2 regions of the Streptomyces sp. NPDC086835 genome follow, and region 1 is predicted to be linked to the other one. Evidence: predicted binding sites of a transcription regulator. Region 1 holds the regulator's gene; the other holds the start of a gene.

Region 1 (7,217 bases):
CGTTTCGGTGACGGTGACGGTGACGGTCGGGTACGGCCTCCCGGGAGCGGGAGGGTCGCCGGCCGGCGCACTGCTCGGTGCGGCACTGCAGTCGCCGAGCATGGTCGCCTGAAAGACGATCTTCTTCTCGATCCGTGCGGTCAGATCGCCACGGACACACTTCCCGCCGCGTTCCTCCGTCACCTTGCCGGTGACGGTGATGTCCTGACCGGACCCGGTCTCACCCTGGCAGTCCACGGAGGCACGGCTTGGACCGGAACCGGGCGAGGCGGTGGAACCGGGCGAGGCGGTGGCGGGGGTGTCGGCCTTCGCCGTGCAACTGAGCCAGGCGACCTCGAACTTGAGCCGCTCGAGCGTGCTGGTCGCGGTCAGGTCGGTGGTGACGGCCACGGCACCGGTGTTCAGCCCTCCTGCGGTGGGCTCGCAGGCCACGAGGGCGGGAACTGCCGCTGCTGCGACGGCGATCGCGGCCAAGGCGCGCCGTGCTCTGGTCCGGGCGGGCATGAAGCCAGAGTGCCAGCACCTCCCGGCCGGTAAAAGAGTGGTTGCGGCCATGGTGCCGCCCGTACGGTCGGGTCATGGCCAGGAAGCTCCGGCGCGCCCGCCGCCTCGTCGTGGACGCGGGCAACGTGTACATGTGGTCGGTGAGGCACCGCCACACACGGGACGGCTCGGGCACCCGTGACTGCCGTACGACGCTGTCGCTGTGGCGCGAGGGAACGCAGCAGCGCCTGGCGGTCGTCTTCCGGGAAGGCCCCGGCCGGATCGTCTCCGGCGGGTACTTCGAGGCGGGTGCCGTGGTCTCCGGCGGGACCTGGCTGAATCTCTACGAACCGGGCGTGGCACGGCGGTTCCTGGACGCGGCCACCGCCCGCGGGCTCCTGCCGGACACGCCGCGGACGGTCGAGACCGACGGGTGGCCGCTGTTCGACGCGGTGGCCGGCGACGTGCCGGCAGGCCCGGCCGGCTGAGCCGACAGGGGCCGCCCCTTCAGGCCGGCTGAGCCGACGGACCGCCCCGCTCAGGACCAGCGGCCGGTGCGCCCCAGCAGGAGCGCCGTCGCCGCCGTGCCGGCCGTGGACGTACGCAGCACGCTGCGTCCCAGCCGGTACGGCCTGGCGCCCGCCTCCGCGAACAGGTCGAGCTCCTGCGGGGACACACCGCCCTCGGGGCCGACCACGAGCACGATCGAGCCCTCCGTGGGGAGTTCCGCCGTGGCGAGCGGCATGGCGCCCTCCTCGTGAAGCACCGCGGCGAAGTCCGCGTCCGCCAGAAGTGCCGCGACCTGCTTGGTCGTTGCCGGCTCCGCGACCTCCGGGAAGCGGAGCCTGCGCGACTGCTTGCCCGCCTCACGGGCCGTCGCCCGCCACTTGGCGAGCGACTTCGCGCCGCGCTCGCCCTTCCACTGGGTGATGCAGCGCGCCGCCGACCACGGCACGACCGCGTCCACACCGGTCTCGGTCATGGTCTCCACGGCGAGTTCGCCGCGGTCACCCTTGGGCAGCGCCTGCACGACGGTGATGCGGGGCACCGGCTGCGGCTCCTCGGGGCACTCGCTCACCTCGACCGTCAGACGGTCCTTGCCCTCGGTGGAGACGACGGTGCCCGACGCTCCGCGGCCGCCGCCGTCCGTGAGGACGACGTCCTCGCCCGGCTGGAGCCTGCGCACGGAGACGGCGTGCCGACCCTCCGGCCCGTCCAGGACGACGGTCGCGCCGGGCGCGACGCCCGCGAGCGATTCGACGAGGAAGACAGGAGCGGTCATCACACACCACCGCCGAGCGACAGCGCGGCCCGTGCCGAGTCCGCCTCCGCCGCCAGCACCCCCACCAGCTGGGCGGCGGGCATCTCACGCGCCAGCCGGTGCCCCTGGCCCGCCCACAGCGACATGCCCTGCGCGTCGCCCGCCTTCGCGGCGGCCTTGCGCAGCCCGCTCGTCAGATGGTGCACCTCGGGGTACGCGGCCGGCGCGTACGGCCCGTGCTCCCGCATGAACCTGTTCACCAGCCCCCGCGCAGGCCGCCCGGAGAAGGCCCGGGTCAGGTCGGTGCGCACGAACAGCGGGTCGGTCATGGCCTGTTTGTGTACCGGGTGTGCCCCCGACTCGGGGCACACCAGGAACGCGGTACCGAGCTGGGCGGCACTCGCCCCGGCCGCCAGGACCGCGGCGATCTGACTGCCGCGCATCAGTCCGCCGGCGGCGATGACAGGCATCTGTACGGTCTCCTTCACCAGTGCGAGAAGCGCGAGCAGTCCGTAACCGGACCCGTCGGTCGCGGGGTCGTCCCGGTGCGTGCCCTGATGGCCGCCGGCCTCGACGCCCTGCACACACACCGCGTCGGCACCGGCCCACTGGGCCGCCCGCGCCTCCTCCGGCGTGGTGACGGTCACGATCGTGAAGGTGCCCGCCTTGCTGAACGACTCGATGACGCTGCGCGAGGGACAGCCGAAGGTGAACGAGACGACCGGGACGGGGTCGTCGAGCAGGATCGCGAGCTTCGCGTCGTAACCGTCGTCCCGTCCCCTGTCGGGATCACCGAGCGGCGTCTCGTACCAGGCGGACTCACCGGCGAGCTGGTCCTGGTAGACACCGAGGGCGGCGGGGTCGGCGTTGCCGGGCTGCGGCATGAACAGGTTGACGCCGAAAGGCCGCGCGGTCAGCCCGCGGACCTGTTTGACCTCTTCGTACATCCCGTCCGCCGTCTTGTACCCGGCGGCCAGGAAGCCCAGCCCACCGGTCTCCGACACGGCGGCGACCAACTGCGGACAGGAAGCGCCGCCGGCCATGGGTGCCTGCACGATCGGATGACGGCAGAGGCCGGCCAGTGCGGATGACGACATGCACGCATCGTGCCACGTCCCCGCGACGGGTCCGAATCCCCCATTCCGCCCGAACCCGCGTCGGGCCCGCAGGGGCATGCTTCCCCCTACCCGCCCCTTACCGCCGTGCCGATGTGCGGCTCCGCCGCGTGGCGGGCAGGCCCCGGATTCCCGTACCGCGCTCCGCGCGGTGCCCTCGATCTCCCCCTACGCCTGGCGGCCGTGGGAGGTGCCCCCAGGCGGGCTGGATTTCGCTTCGCGAAACCAGCCCCGTCCGCGATCGAGGCGCGGGGGTCCGGTGGGGGTCACCCCACGCCGCCAGGCGTAGGGGGAGGAGACCCCGGTTACGGGAAGGGGAGGGGCGGGGAGGGGACACCGCCCCGCGCAGCGGACCCGCCCCGCCCACCACCGGGCTAACGCCCGTTGAACGCGTCCTTCAGCCGCGAGAACAGCCCCTGCTGGCCCGGCTGGAACTGGCCCAGCGGCCGCTCCTCGCCCCGCAGCTTCGCCAGGTCCCTCAGCAGTCGCTCCTGCTCCACGTCCAGCTTCGTCGGCGTCGTCACCTCGACATGCACGATCAGGTCGCCCCGGCCGCCACCGCGCAGGTGCGTGATCCCGCGGCCGTGCAGCGGGATCGACTGGCCGGACTGCGTGCCCGGACGGATGTCGACCTCCTCCACGCCGTCGAGCGTCTCGAGCGGGCACTTCGTGCCCAGCGCCGCCGCGGTCATGGGGATCGTCACCGTGCAGTGCAGGTCGTCGCCGCGCCGCTGGAAGACGGGGTGGGCGACCTCGTGGATCTCGACGTACAGGTCACCGGCGGGGCCGCCGCCGGGGCCGACCTCGCCCTCGCCCGCGAGCTGGATCCGGGTGCCGTTGTCGACACCGGCCGGGATCTTCACGGTCAGCGTCCGCCGCGACCGGACGCGGCCGTCGCCGGCGCACTCGGGGCACGGGGTCGGCACGACCGTGCCGAAGCCCTGGCACTGGGGGCAGGGCCGCGACGTCATGACCTGGCCCAGGAAGGACCGCGTCACCTGCGAGACCTCGCCGCGCCCGCGGCACATGTCGCAGGTCTGCGCCGACGTGCCGGGCGCCGCGCCCTCGCCGGAGCAGGTCGTACAGACGACGGCCGTGTCGACCTGGATGTCCTTCGTGGTGCCGAAGGCCGCTTCGCCCAGCTCGATCTCCAGCCGGATCATCGCGTCCTGGCCGCGGCGCGTACGCGAGCGCGGCCCGCGCTGCGACGCCGTGCCGAAGAACGCGTCCATGATGTCGGAGAAGTTGCCGAAGCCGCCCGCACCGAAGCCTCCGGCGCCGCCGCCCCCGGCCTGCGAGAGCGGGTCACCGCCGAGGTCGTAGACCTGCTTCTTCTGCGGGTCCGAGAGCACCTCGTACGCGGCGTTGATCTCCTTGAAGCGCTCCTGCGTCTTCGGGTCCGGATTCACGTCCGGGTGGAGTTCGCGCGCGAGGCGGCGGAAGGCCTTCTTGATCTCGTCCTGCGATGCGTCGCGGCGTACGCCGAGTACGGCGTAGTAGTCCGTGGCCACTTACGACTCCGCCAGGATCTGTCCGACGTAACGTGCCACTGCGCGTACCGCTCCCATCGTTCCGGGGTAGTCCATGCGGGTCGGTCCGACCACGCCGAGTTTCGCTACTGCCTCGTCGCCCGAACCGTAGCCGACCGAGACCACGGACGTGGAGTTGAGGCCTTCATGGGCGTTCTCGTGACCGATACGTACGGTCATGCCCATACCGCCCGACTCGTTCGCCTCGCCGAGCAGCTTGAGGAGCACCACATGCTCCTCGAGCGCCTCCAGCACCGGCCGGATGGTCAGCGGGAAGTCGTGCCCGAAGCGGGTCAGATTGGCGGTGCCGCCGATCACGAGCCGCTCCTCGGTCTCCTCGACCAGGGTCTCGAGCAGTGTGGAGAGCACCGTGGAGACGGTGCCGCGGTCCTCGTGCTCGAAGGATTCGGGAAGGTCCTGCACCAGCTGCGGCACGTCCGCGAAGCGGCGTCCCACGACCCGGCTGTTGAGCCGGGCCCGCAGGTCCGCGAGCGAGGCGTCGCCGAACGGGGCGGGGCAGTCGATCATGCGCTGCTCGACCCGGCCCGTGTCCGTGATCAGCACGAGCATCAGGCGGGCGGGCGCGAGGGAGAGGAGCTCCACGTGCCGGACCGTGGACCGGGTAAGCGACGGGTACTGGACGACGGCGACCTGCCGGGTCAACTGCGCCAGCAGCCGCACCGTACGTCCCACGACGTCGTCGAGGTCGACCGCCCCGTCCAGGAAGTTCTGGATGGCGCGGCGCTCCGGCGACGACAGCGGCTTGACGCCGGCCAGCCGGTCGACGAACAGCCGGTACCCCTTGTCCGTGGGGATCCGCCCGGCGCTCGTGTGGGGCTGGGCGATGAAGCCCTCCTCCTCCAGCACGGCCATGTCGTTGCGGACGGTGGCCGGGGAGACGCCGAGGTTGTGACGCTCCGTGAGGGCCTTGGAGCCGACAGGCTCCTCGGTGCCGACGTAGTCCTGGACGATGGCGCGCAGCACCTCGAGCCTGCGTTCGCTGAGCATTCGCGCACCTCCAGCTGTGGTTCCTCTGTGTGTCCTGGCACTCGGTGCGCCCGAGTGCCAGCATTCCCCCGGCCAGTGTACGGCTGCCGGGTACGCGGGTAGCAAGGGTGGCCGACCGTGCGGTCGGACACGCGCTCGTGCGGCCCGCGCAGGTCGATGCGGATGTGATGCGGATAGCGTCGCCGTATGGACGTCAGTTGGGAAGACTTCGGCTGGGAACGAGTGGCCGAGGGGGTCGGCCGCCGCCGCCTCCCGAGGTGGGACGCGACCGCCGGCCTGGTCGTCGGCCAGGACGCCGTGCTGCTGTACGACACGGGCTCCACGCTCCGCGAGGGGGCCGAGCTGCGGGCCCAGGCACAGGGGCTGCTCGGGGGGCGCCGCGTGACGCACATCGCACTCAGCCATCCCCACTTCGACCATGTGCTGGGCACGGCGGCCTTCGCGGGGGCGGAGGTGTACGGGGCTGTGGGCATGGACACGCTGCTGCGCCGGGAGCGGGACGCGCTCCGCGCGTCCGCGATCCGGCACGGGGTCGCTGCCGAGGAGGCGGCGGAGGCCGCGGACATGGTGGTGGCGCCGCAGCATGCGGTGTGCGGGGAGTGGACGCTCGACCTGGGAGGCCGCCAGGTGCTGCTGGCCAATGTGGGCCCCGGCCACACGGGCCACGACCTGGCGCTGCTGGTGCCCGCCGAACGGGAAGTGGTGTTCTGCGGAGACCTGGTGGAGGAATCCGGGGAGCCGCAGGCCGGCCGGGACGCCGTCGGGCCCCAGTGGCCCGCCGCCCTCGACAGGCTGCTGGCCCTCGGCGGTGAGGACGCCCTGTACGTCCCCGGGCACGGCGCGGTGGTCGACGCGGCGTTCGTACGGGCCCAGCGCGACGAACTGGCGGCGCGTTTCGGCGTGTCGTAGCGGCGTGCGGCCGTATCGTCGTGCGAATGCGCAGCTACAGCCCTGATCTCACGCCGCCGTGGAAGCGGTCGAAGCCCGTGCCGGAGGTCCCGGCCGACCCTGAGCTTGTGGTGGAGGAGGTGTCGACCGGCTTCTGCGGCGCCGTGATCCGCTGCGAGGCGGGGACCGTCACCCTGGAGGACCGCTTCGGCAAGCACCGGGTGTTCCCGCTCGAGCCGCGGGGCTTCCTGCTGGAGGGCAAGGTCGTCACGCTGGTCCGTCCGGCCCCGGCCGGCCCGGCACGTCCGTCCCGTACGGCCTCCGGCTCTCTCGCCGTTCCCGGCGCCCGGGCCCGGGTCGCCCGCGCGGGCCGCATCTACGTGGAGGGCCGCCACGACGCCGAGCTCGTGGAGCGGGTGTGGGGCGACGACCTGCGGATCGAGGGCGTGGTGGTCGAGTACCTGGAGGGCGTCGACGACCTGCCGTCGATCGTGGCGGACTTCTCCCCCGGTCCCGACGCCCGCCTCGGCGTCCTGGTGGACCACCTGGTCGAGGGCTCCAAGGAGTCCCGTATCGCGGCCTCGGTCACCGACCCGCACGTGCTGGTGGTGGGCCACCCGTACATCGACGTGTGGGAGGCGGTGAAGCCCTCTTCCGTGGGCATCCCCGCGTGGCCCACGGTGCCGCGCGGTCAGGACTGGAAGACGGGCGTGTGCCGCGCCCTCGGCTGGCCGGAGAACACGGGCGCGGCCTGGCAGCACATCCTCTCCAAGGTCCGTTCGTACAAGGACCTGGAGCCTGCGCTGCTGGGGCGGGTCGAGGAATTGATCGACTTCGTGACCGTGTCCGACTAGACCTGTCCGGCCGAGGGGGGCATTCACTCCGGCCGGTATCACTCCGGCCGGTGGTCGTTCACTCCGGCCGGTCCCTCAG
Region 2 (7,217 bases), on a different contig from region 1:
AGGAGGCGCAGTAACGGTCCCGCGCCGGGCGCTCCCCGGTGAGCAGGAAGCGGGTCACGGTCGCGTCGCCGCACTCGTTGCCGTTGTCCACGTAGGCACCGTGGCCGACCGCGTCGACGACGACCATCCGCGCCCGGTCCCCGAAGGCCGCCCGCATCTTCTTCGCGCCCGCGAGCGGGGTCGCCACGTCACGGTCGTTCTGGACGAGCAGGACGTTGGACGGGCCGTGCGGCGTGATGCGGACGGGCCGCTCGGTGGGGCCGAGCTCCCAGAAGGCGCATGGCATCACGTTGACGGGCATGCCGGCCGTGAGCGGATGGCGCTCACGGCTGTCGGCCACGTCCTTCTCGTAGGAGGCCTGGTCGTCCCCCCAGGCGTCCACGTCGTTGCAGAGCGTCGCGGCCGACGCCGCCACGGTGTTCTGCATGGCCTCGTCCGGGGGCGTGTTCGGGGCCGGCAGCCCGGCCCCGGAGCGGGCAGCGGCGATCAGGCGGGCGACGACCGGGAACCGCTTCGGCGAGTAGAGGCTGTCGAGCAGCGTCTGACGCAGCACGTTGCCGTTCAGCTCCTCGGGGTTGGCGCCCGGCCAGGGGATCGGCTCGCGGTCCAGGCGCGCGGCGAGGGCGAGGAAAGCGGACCGTACCTCCTTGGGCGACCCCGCCAGCCGGTCCGGGTCGGCGGGGTCGGCGGCCCAGGCGGCGAAGTCGGGGAAGACGTCCTCGACGCCCACCGCGTAGTTCGCCAGCCAGCCCCGCGACACCCGGTCCGGGTCGGGGTCGTCGTTGCTGTCGAGGACCCAGCGGTCGGTGCGGTGGGGGAACATCTGCGCATAGACGGCGCCGGCGTAGGTGCCGTAGGAGACACCCCACGCGGACAGTTTCCGCTCGCCGAGCGCCTCGCGGATGCGGTCGATGTCGCGCGCCTCGTTGCGGGTGCTGACGGTGCGCAGGACCTCGCCGCCCTTCTCGGCACAGGCGTCGGCGAGGCGCCGGCCGGCGGCGAAGTTGTGGTCGACGGAGCCGTCGGGCGCCGGCCAGGGGCGCAGACGCTCCATGGCGAGGTCGTCGTGCGGGAGGTCGCAGCTGACGGGTGCGGACCGCCCGACGCCGCGCGGGTCGAAGCTGACGACGTCGTACGCGTCGCGCACCGACTGCGGCAGGGCCTTCCCCCGCCGGGAGGGCTCATGCAGACCGGGATTGCCCGGTCCGCCGGGGATGATCAGCAGTGTGCCGCGCCGGGCTTCGGGCCTCTCGCTGCGCAGCCGCGACACGGCGAGCTGTATGTGCGGCCCGCGCGGCTCGGCGTGGTCCAGCGGCACGGACACGGTCCCGCACTCCTGGCGCGGGTCGAGTCCGGTCCCGGGGCACGGGCCCCACCGGACGGCCGATGCGGGCCGGCCGGTCGCCTCTGCGGACGGCGCGGGGAGGGCGACCAGCGTGGTCGCGAGGGCGGGCAGCGTCAGCGCGACGGTGACGGCGGGCCGGAGCCGGAACGTTCGAGTGATTGCCATGGCACGACCCTCCCGGAATTCCGCGCCCGGCCCCACGGGACCAACTGCCGTATCCACCAGGGGGTTTGCCCCACCAGCACAGGCCGGTCACCCCCAGGCGGGCGGACTCCGGGTGCGCGCAGGCACCCGCTCGCGGGCGGGCGTCCCGCCCGGTGCGCGCGGCCGGGAACGCCCGAGGGCGGCACCCCCGTGCAGGGGTGCCGCCCTCGGTGTGAAACCGGTCTGCCGATCCGCGAGCGGATCAGAAGTCCATGTCACCGCCCGGCATGCCGCCCGGAGCGGCCGCGGCGGCCTTCTCCGGCTTGTCGGCGATGACGGCCTCGGTGGTCAGGAACAGCGCCGCGATGGAGGCCGCGTTCTGCAGAGCAGAGCGGGTCACCTTCGCGGGGTCGATGATGCCCTCGGCGATCATGTCGACGTACTCACCGGTCGCGGCGTTCAGGCCGTGGCCGACGGGCAGGTTGCGCACCTTCTCGACGATGACGCCGCCCTCGAGACCACCGTTGACGGCGATCTGCTTGAGCGGGGCCTCCAGCGCGAGCTTCACGGCGTTGGCGCCGGTCGCCTCGTCGCCCTGGAGCTCGAGCTTCTCGAAGACCGAGGAGGCCTGGAGCAGGGCCACGCCACCACCGGCGACGATGCCCTCCTCGACGGCCGCCTTCGCGTTGCGAACGGCGTCCTCGATGCGGTGCTTGCGCTCCTTGAGCTCGACCTCGGTCGCGGCGCCGGCCTTGATGACGGCCACGCCGCCGGCCAGCTTCGCGAGGCGCTCCTGGAGCTTCTCGCGGTCGTAGTCCGAGTCGCTGTTCTCGATCTCGGCACGGATCTGGTTGACGCGACCCTGGACCTGGTCGCTGTCACCGGCACCGTCGACGATCGTGGTCTCGTCCTTGGTGATGACGACCTTGCGGGCGCGGCCCAGCAGGTCCAGGCCGGCGTTCTCGAGCTTGAGGCCGACCTCCTCGGAGATGACCGTGCCGCCCGTGAGGATGGCGATGTCGTTCAGCATGGCCTTGCGGCGGTCGCCGAAGCCCGGGGCCTTGACGGCGACGGACTTGAACGTGCCGCGGATCTTGTTGACGACCAGGGTCGACAGGGCCTCACCCTCGACGTCCTCGGCGATGATCAGCAGCGGCTTGCCGGACTGCATGACCTTCTCCAGCAGCGGAAGGAGGTCCTTCACGTTGCCGACCTTGGAGTTGACGATCAGGATGTACGGGTCGTCCAGGGACGCCTCCATACGCTCCATGTCGGTGGCGAAGTACGCCGAGATGTAGCCCTTGTCGAAGCGCATACCCTCGGTGAGCTCGAGCTCCAGACCGAAGGTCTGGGACTCCTCGACGGTGATGACGCCTTCCTTGCCGACCTTGTCCATGGCCTCGGCGATGAGCTCACCGATCTGGACGTCAGCGGCGGAGATGGAGGCGGTGGAGGCGATCTGCTCCTTGGTCTCCACGTCCTTGGCCTGCTCGAGCAGGGCACCGGAGACGGCCTCGACGGCCTTCTCGATGCCGCGCTTCAGGGCCATCGGGTTGGCGCCGGCGGCCACGTTGCGCAGGCCCTCACGGACGAGCGCCTGGGCGAGAACGGTCGCGGTGGTCGTACCGTCACCGGCGACGTCGTCCGTCTTCTTGGCGACTTCCTTGACCAGCTCTGCGCCGATCTTCTCGTACGGGTCCTCGAGCTCGATCTCCTTGGCGATGGAAACACCATCGTTGGTGATCGTGGGGGCGCCCCACTTCTTCTCGAGGACGACGTTGCGACCCTTGGGGCCAAGGGTGACCTTGACGGCGTCGGCGAGCTGGTTCATCCCGCGCTCGAGACCGCGCCGTGCCTCCTCGTCGAACGCGATGATCTTGGCCATGTGAAGTGGTCCTCCCGGACTGGGGTGGATTGCTTCGGATCGCATCCGGCGCCCGCGACGGACGGCCTGCGTGCCTTGTGGTTCCTTGCCCCACCCGGCTCGCGGGCCTCACCGACCCGATCCAAGTTCTGTCACTCTCACTGGGAGAGTGCTAACGCCAATGATTAGCACTCGACCCCTGAGAGTGCAAGCGCCTTCGAAGAAGGCTCCTTGAGGGGTGGCGGTCGGGCGACGGGTGAGCGCAAGCGCCTTCGAAGGATGCGGGCGGTCCGCGGCGGTGTCCGGACAGGTGTCCGGACACGCGTGAGCGGCGGTGCACCGGACACGCGTGAGGGGCCCGCTTCCCGGTGGCCGGGAGGCGAGCCCCTCATGCGTGAGTGCGTCGGTGGCCGAACGCGCCTGGATCAGTTGGATCAGACGGCGAGCTTGACCATGTCCGCCTGCGGACCCTTCTGGCCCTGCGAGATCTCGAATTCGACTCGCTGACCTTCTTCAAGGGTGCGGTAACCGTCCATCTGGATCGCGCTGTAGTGGACGAAAACATCCGCACCACCGTCGACCGCGATGAAGCCGTACCCCTTCTCCGCGTTGAACCACTTGACGGTGCCCTGAGCCATGCCTAACTCCCCTATTACTGGCCCTTGCGCAGGACCGCACTTCGCGGACCCGGGTCAGATCTCCACCCCAGCAGGAGGGGTGTGCGCCGGAACGCGTCGACCGCGGCTGAATGTATCTGCCCAACTGCCCTCTGCAACAGGTCAATCGGACGAGAAATCTGGGCAGGACCGAACGGCCGATCCGTGTCAATTCATGGAATTCCGGGGCAAGTCGGGCCCGGCAAATAACGCCTAAGTGGCAATTCGATCGCATGGTTTGGCCGCATTCTTGCGGAACTTGAAGGCATTCTCGAGCGGCCGGCGAAGGGGGCTTCCCAAACTCTACCGCGCTCAACCATGCAGAATTGCCCCCTCCGCTTCTCTCGCGGAGGGGGCAATTTCAGTAACTGCGGGTAAATCCCTGGGGAAAGCTTGACGTCCGCTCCCCCGCTACCGTCAGCCGCCGGCGACGGCGGGGATGATCGACACGCCCGCGCCGTCCGGCGTGGCCGTCTCCAGGCCCTGCTCGAAACGGACGTCGTCGTCGTTCACGTACACGTTGACGAACCGGCGCAGCTTGCCCTGGTCGTCCAGGACGCGGGCGGCGATGCCCGTGTGGTTCTTCTCCAGGTCCGCGATGACCTCGGCGAGGGTCGCGCCCTCCGCCGGGACCTCGGCCTGGCCGCCCGTGTACGTACGGAGGATGGTGGGGATGCGGACGTTGACGCTCATGTTCGTCACCTCTCGGCGGGGTACGGCGTGGCAGTGCGGAGCAAGGTTCTCAGTGGGCGGCCAGGCCCGCGTCGCGGAACGCGTCCAGGCTCGGGCGGATGACGGCGGTCGCCTGCGAGGTCTCCGCGACGGCGTCGAGGGTCTTGAGACCGTCGCCGGTGTTGAGCACGACGGTGGTGAGCGCCGGGTCGAGCAGGCCGGCCTCGATCAGCTTCTTCGTCACACCCACCGTCACGCCACCGGCCGTCTCGGCGAAGATGCCCTCGGTGCGGGCCAGCAGCTTGATCGCGTCGACGACCTGCTCGTCGTTGACGTCCTCGACGGCTCCGCCCGTGCGGCGCGCGATGTCCAGCACGTACGGACCGTCGGCCGGGTTGCCGATGGCGAGGGACTTGGCGATGGTGTTCGGCTTCTGGGGCCGCACGACGTCGTGGCCCGCCTTGAAGGCGGTCGACACCGGCGAACAGCCCTCGGCCTGGGCGCCGAAGATCTTGTACGGCTTGTCCTCGACGAGCCCGAGCTTGATCAGCTCCTGAAGACCCTTGTCGATCTTCGTGAGCTGGGAGCCGGAGGCGATCGGGACGACCAGCTGGTCCGGCAGCCGCCAGCCGAGCTGCTCGCAGATCTCGTACGCCAGGGTCTTGGAGCCCTCCGCGTAGTACGGGCGGAGGTTGACGTTGACGAAGCCCCAGCCCTCGCCCAGCGGGTCGCCGATGAGCTCGGAGCAGAAGCGGTTCACGTCGTCGTAGTTGCCCTCGATGCCGACGAGCTCGCCGCCGTAGACCGCGGCCATGACGACCTTGCCCTGCTCGAGGTCGTGCGGGATGAAGACGCAGGAGCGGAAACCGGCCCGCGCGGCGGCGGCGCCGACCGCGCCCGCGAGGTTGCCCGTGGAGGAGCAGGACAGGGTGGTGAAGCCGAAGGCGCGGGCGGCCTCGAGGGCCTGGGCGACGACCCGGTCCTTGAAGGAGTGCGTCGGGTTGCCGGAGTCGTCCTTGATGAACAGGCCGCCGGTGACGCCCAGTTCGCGGGCGAGGTTGTCGGCCTTGACCAGCTTGGTCCAGCCCGGGTTCAGGTTCGGCTTGTCGGCCACATCGGCCGGGACGGGCAGCAGCGGGGCATAGCGCCAGATGTTGGCCGGGCCCGCCTCGATCTGCTTCCGGAGCTCTTCGGGGCTGCCGCTCGGAAGGTCGTATGCGACTTCGAGCGGCCCGAAACACTCGGCGCAGGCGAAGATGGGACCGAGTTCGAAACGCTGTCCGCACTCGCGGCACGAAAGTGCGGCGGCGGGGCCGAGGTCCACGGAGGTGGACGCGGTGGCGGAGGTGCTGGTGCTGGTGCTTGCGACGGTCTGCGCAGCCATGATGGCGAGGCCCTTTCTCCTCATCTTCCTCGTGACGCACTTCGCCACGAGACGGAATTGGCACCTTCCCCACCGTGACCTCGCGGTCGGCAGGAGGGTTGCCGGGGCTTCAACGGGCCGTTCCCTCTGCCCCTCTGGATGAGCGGTATGGCTCCGGACGTGCGGTCCGGGCGTTTGTGTGCAGGGACCCCCCGAGATGCGAGGGTCCTTCGCGTTGCTCAAGACTGTAACCGAAGCCCCGGACGCTCGAGATAGTCGTCCGACCCGCGAGATGGATCACACGACCGACTGTCGATCGACTGTCAAGGGAGACGCGAAGTGCTCGATGAGGTGGCCCGCTGGCTGAGCCGGCGCTCCTGGTCCGCGTCCGACCGCTCCCTCGAGAGGCTGATGTCCGCCAAGGTCAGGCAGGGCACGACCGTCAGCGTGGTGCTCCCCGCGCTGAACGAGGAAGCGACGGTCGGAGAGATCGTCACGATCATCCGCCGGGAGCTGATGGAGAACACCCCGCTCGTCGACGAGCTGGTCGTCATCGACTCGGCCTCGACCGACCGCACGTCGGAGGTGGCCGCGGCCGCCGGGGCCCGGGTGGTGCACCGGGACGCGATCCTGCCCGGCCTGCCCGCGGTGGCCGGCAAGGGCGAGGTGCTGTGGCGGTCGCTGATGGCGACGGGGGGTGACATCGTCTGCTTCTGCGACGCGGACCTGCGCGACTTCTCCGCGGACTTCGTCTCCGGGATCGTCGGCCCGCTGCTGACCGAGCCCGACGTCCAGTTCGTCAAGGCCATGTACGACCGCCCGCTGGGCGGGGGCGCCGCGCCCGGCCCCGACGGCACACCGGCCCAGGGCGGCCGGGTGACCGAGCTGGTGGCCAGGCCGCTGCTGAACCTGCACTGGCCGCAGCTCGCCGGGTTCGTGCAGCCGCTGGGCGGCGAGTACGCGGCACGGCGCTCGCTGCTGGAGCGGCTGCGCTTCCCCGTCGGGTACGGCGTGGAGCTCGGCCTGCTGGTCGACTCGCTGAACCTGGTGGGCCTGGACGCGCTGGCCCAGGTCGACGTCGGCACCCGCAAGCACCGCCACCAGGACGGGCAGGCGCTCGGCAGAATGGCCGCGACGATCTATCGGACGGCCCAACTGAGGCTATCCCGCCCG

What was found. Region 1 encodes HrcA, which represses chaperone genes, less so after heat shock. Its sites were predicted from a motif close to TTNGCACTCNGNNNNNCNGAGTGCNAA; they were not measured.
Region 2: a site for HrcA is predicted at 3,503-3,529, ahead of groL (chaperonin GroEL). Genes of this name have one in related genera too.

Annotation. Positions count from the first base shown of each region.
Region 1 covers NZ_JBIVAU010000001.1:504,915-512,131, reverse strand. Annotated here, with positions in the region: gene ACIPJI_RS02220 (hypothetical protein) at 1-504, opposite strand, end outside; gene ACIPJI_RS02215 (hypothetical protein) at 579-971, shown strand; gene ACIPJI_RS02210 (16S rRNA (uracil(1498)-N(3))-methyltransferase) at 1,022-1,765, opposite strand; gene ACIPJI_RS02205 (nitronate monooxygenase) at 1,765-2,841, opposite strand; gene dnaJ (molecular chaperone DnaJ) at 3,234-4,370, opposite strand; gene hrcA (heat-inducible transcriptional repressor HrcA) at 4,371-5,396, opposite strand; gene ACIPJI_RS02190 (MBL fold metallo-hydrolase) at 5,583-6,305, shown strand; gene ACIPJI_RS02185 (DUF3097 domain-containing protein) at 6,332-7,138, shown strand; gene hemW (radical SAM family heme chaperone HemW) at 7,214-7,217, opposite strand, start outside.
Region 2 covers NZ_JBIVAU010000004.1:122,661-129,877, reverse strand. Annotated here, with positions in the region: gene ACIPJI_RS15760 (alpha/beta hydrolase) at 1-1,510, opposite strand, end outside; gene ACIPJI_RS15765 (MFS transporter) at 1-14, shown strand, start outside; gene groL (chaperonin GroEL) at 1,752-3,374, opposite strand; gene ACIPJI_RS15750 (cold-shock protein) at 3,788-3,991, opposite strand; gene ACIPJI_RS15745 (MoaD/ThiS family protein) at 4,427-4,702, opposite strand; gene thrC (threonine synthase) at 4,752-6,065, opposite strand; SAM riboswitch class I at 6,083-6,210, opposite strand; gene ACIPJI_RS15735 (glucosyl-3-phosphoglycerate synthase) at 6,384-7,217, shown strand, end outside.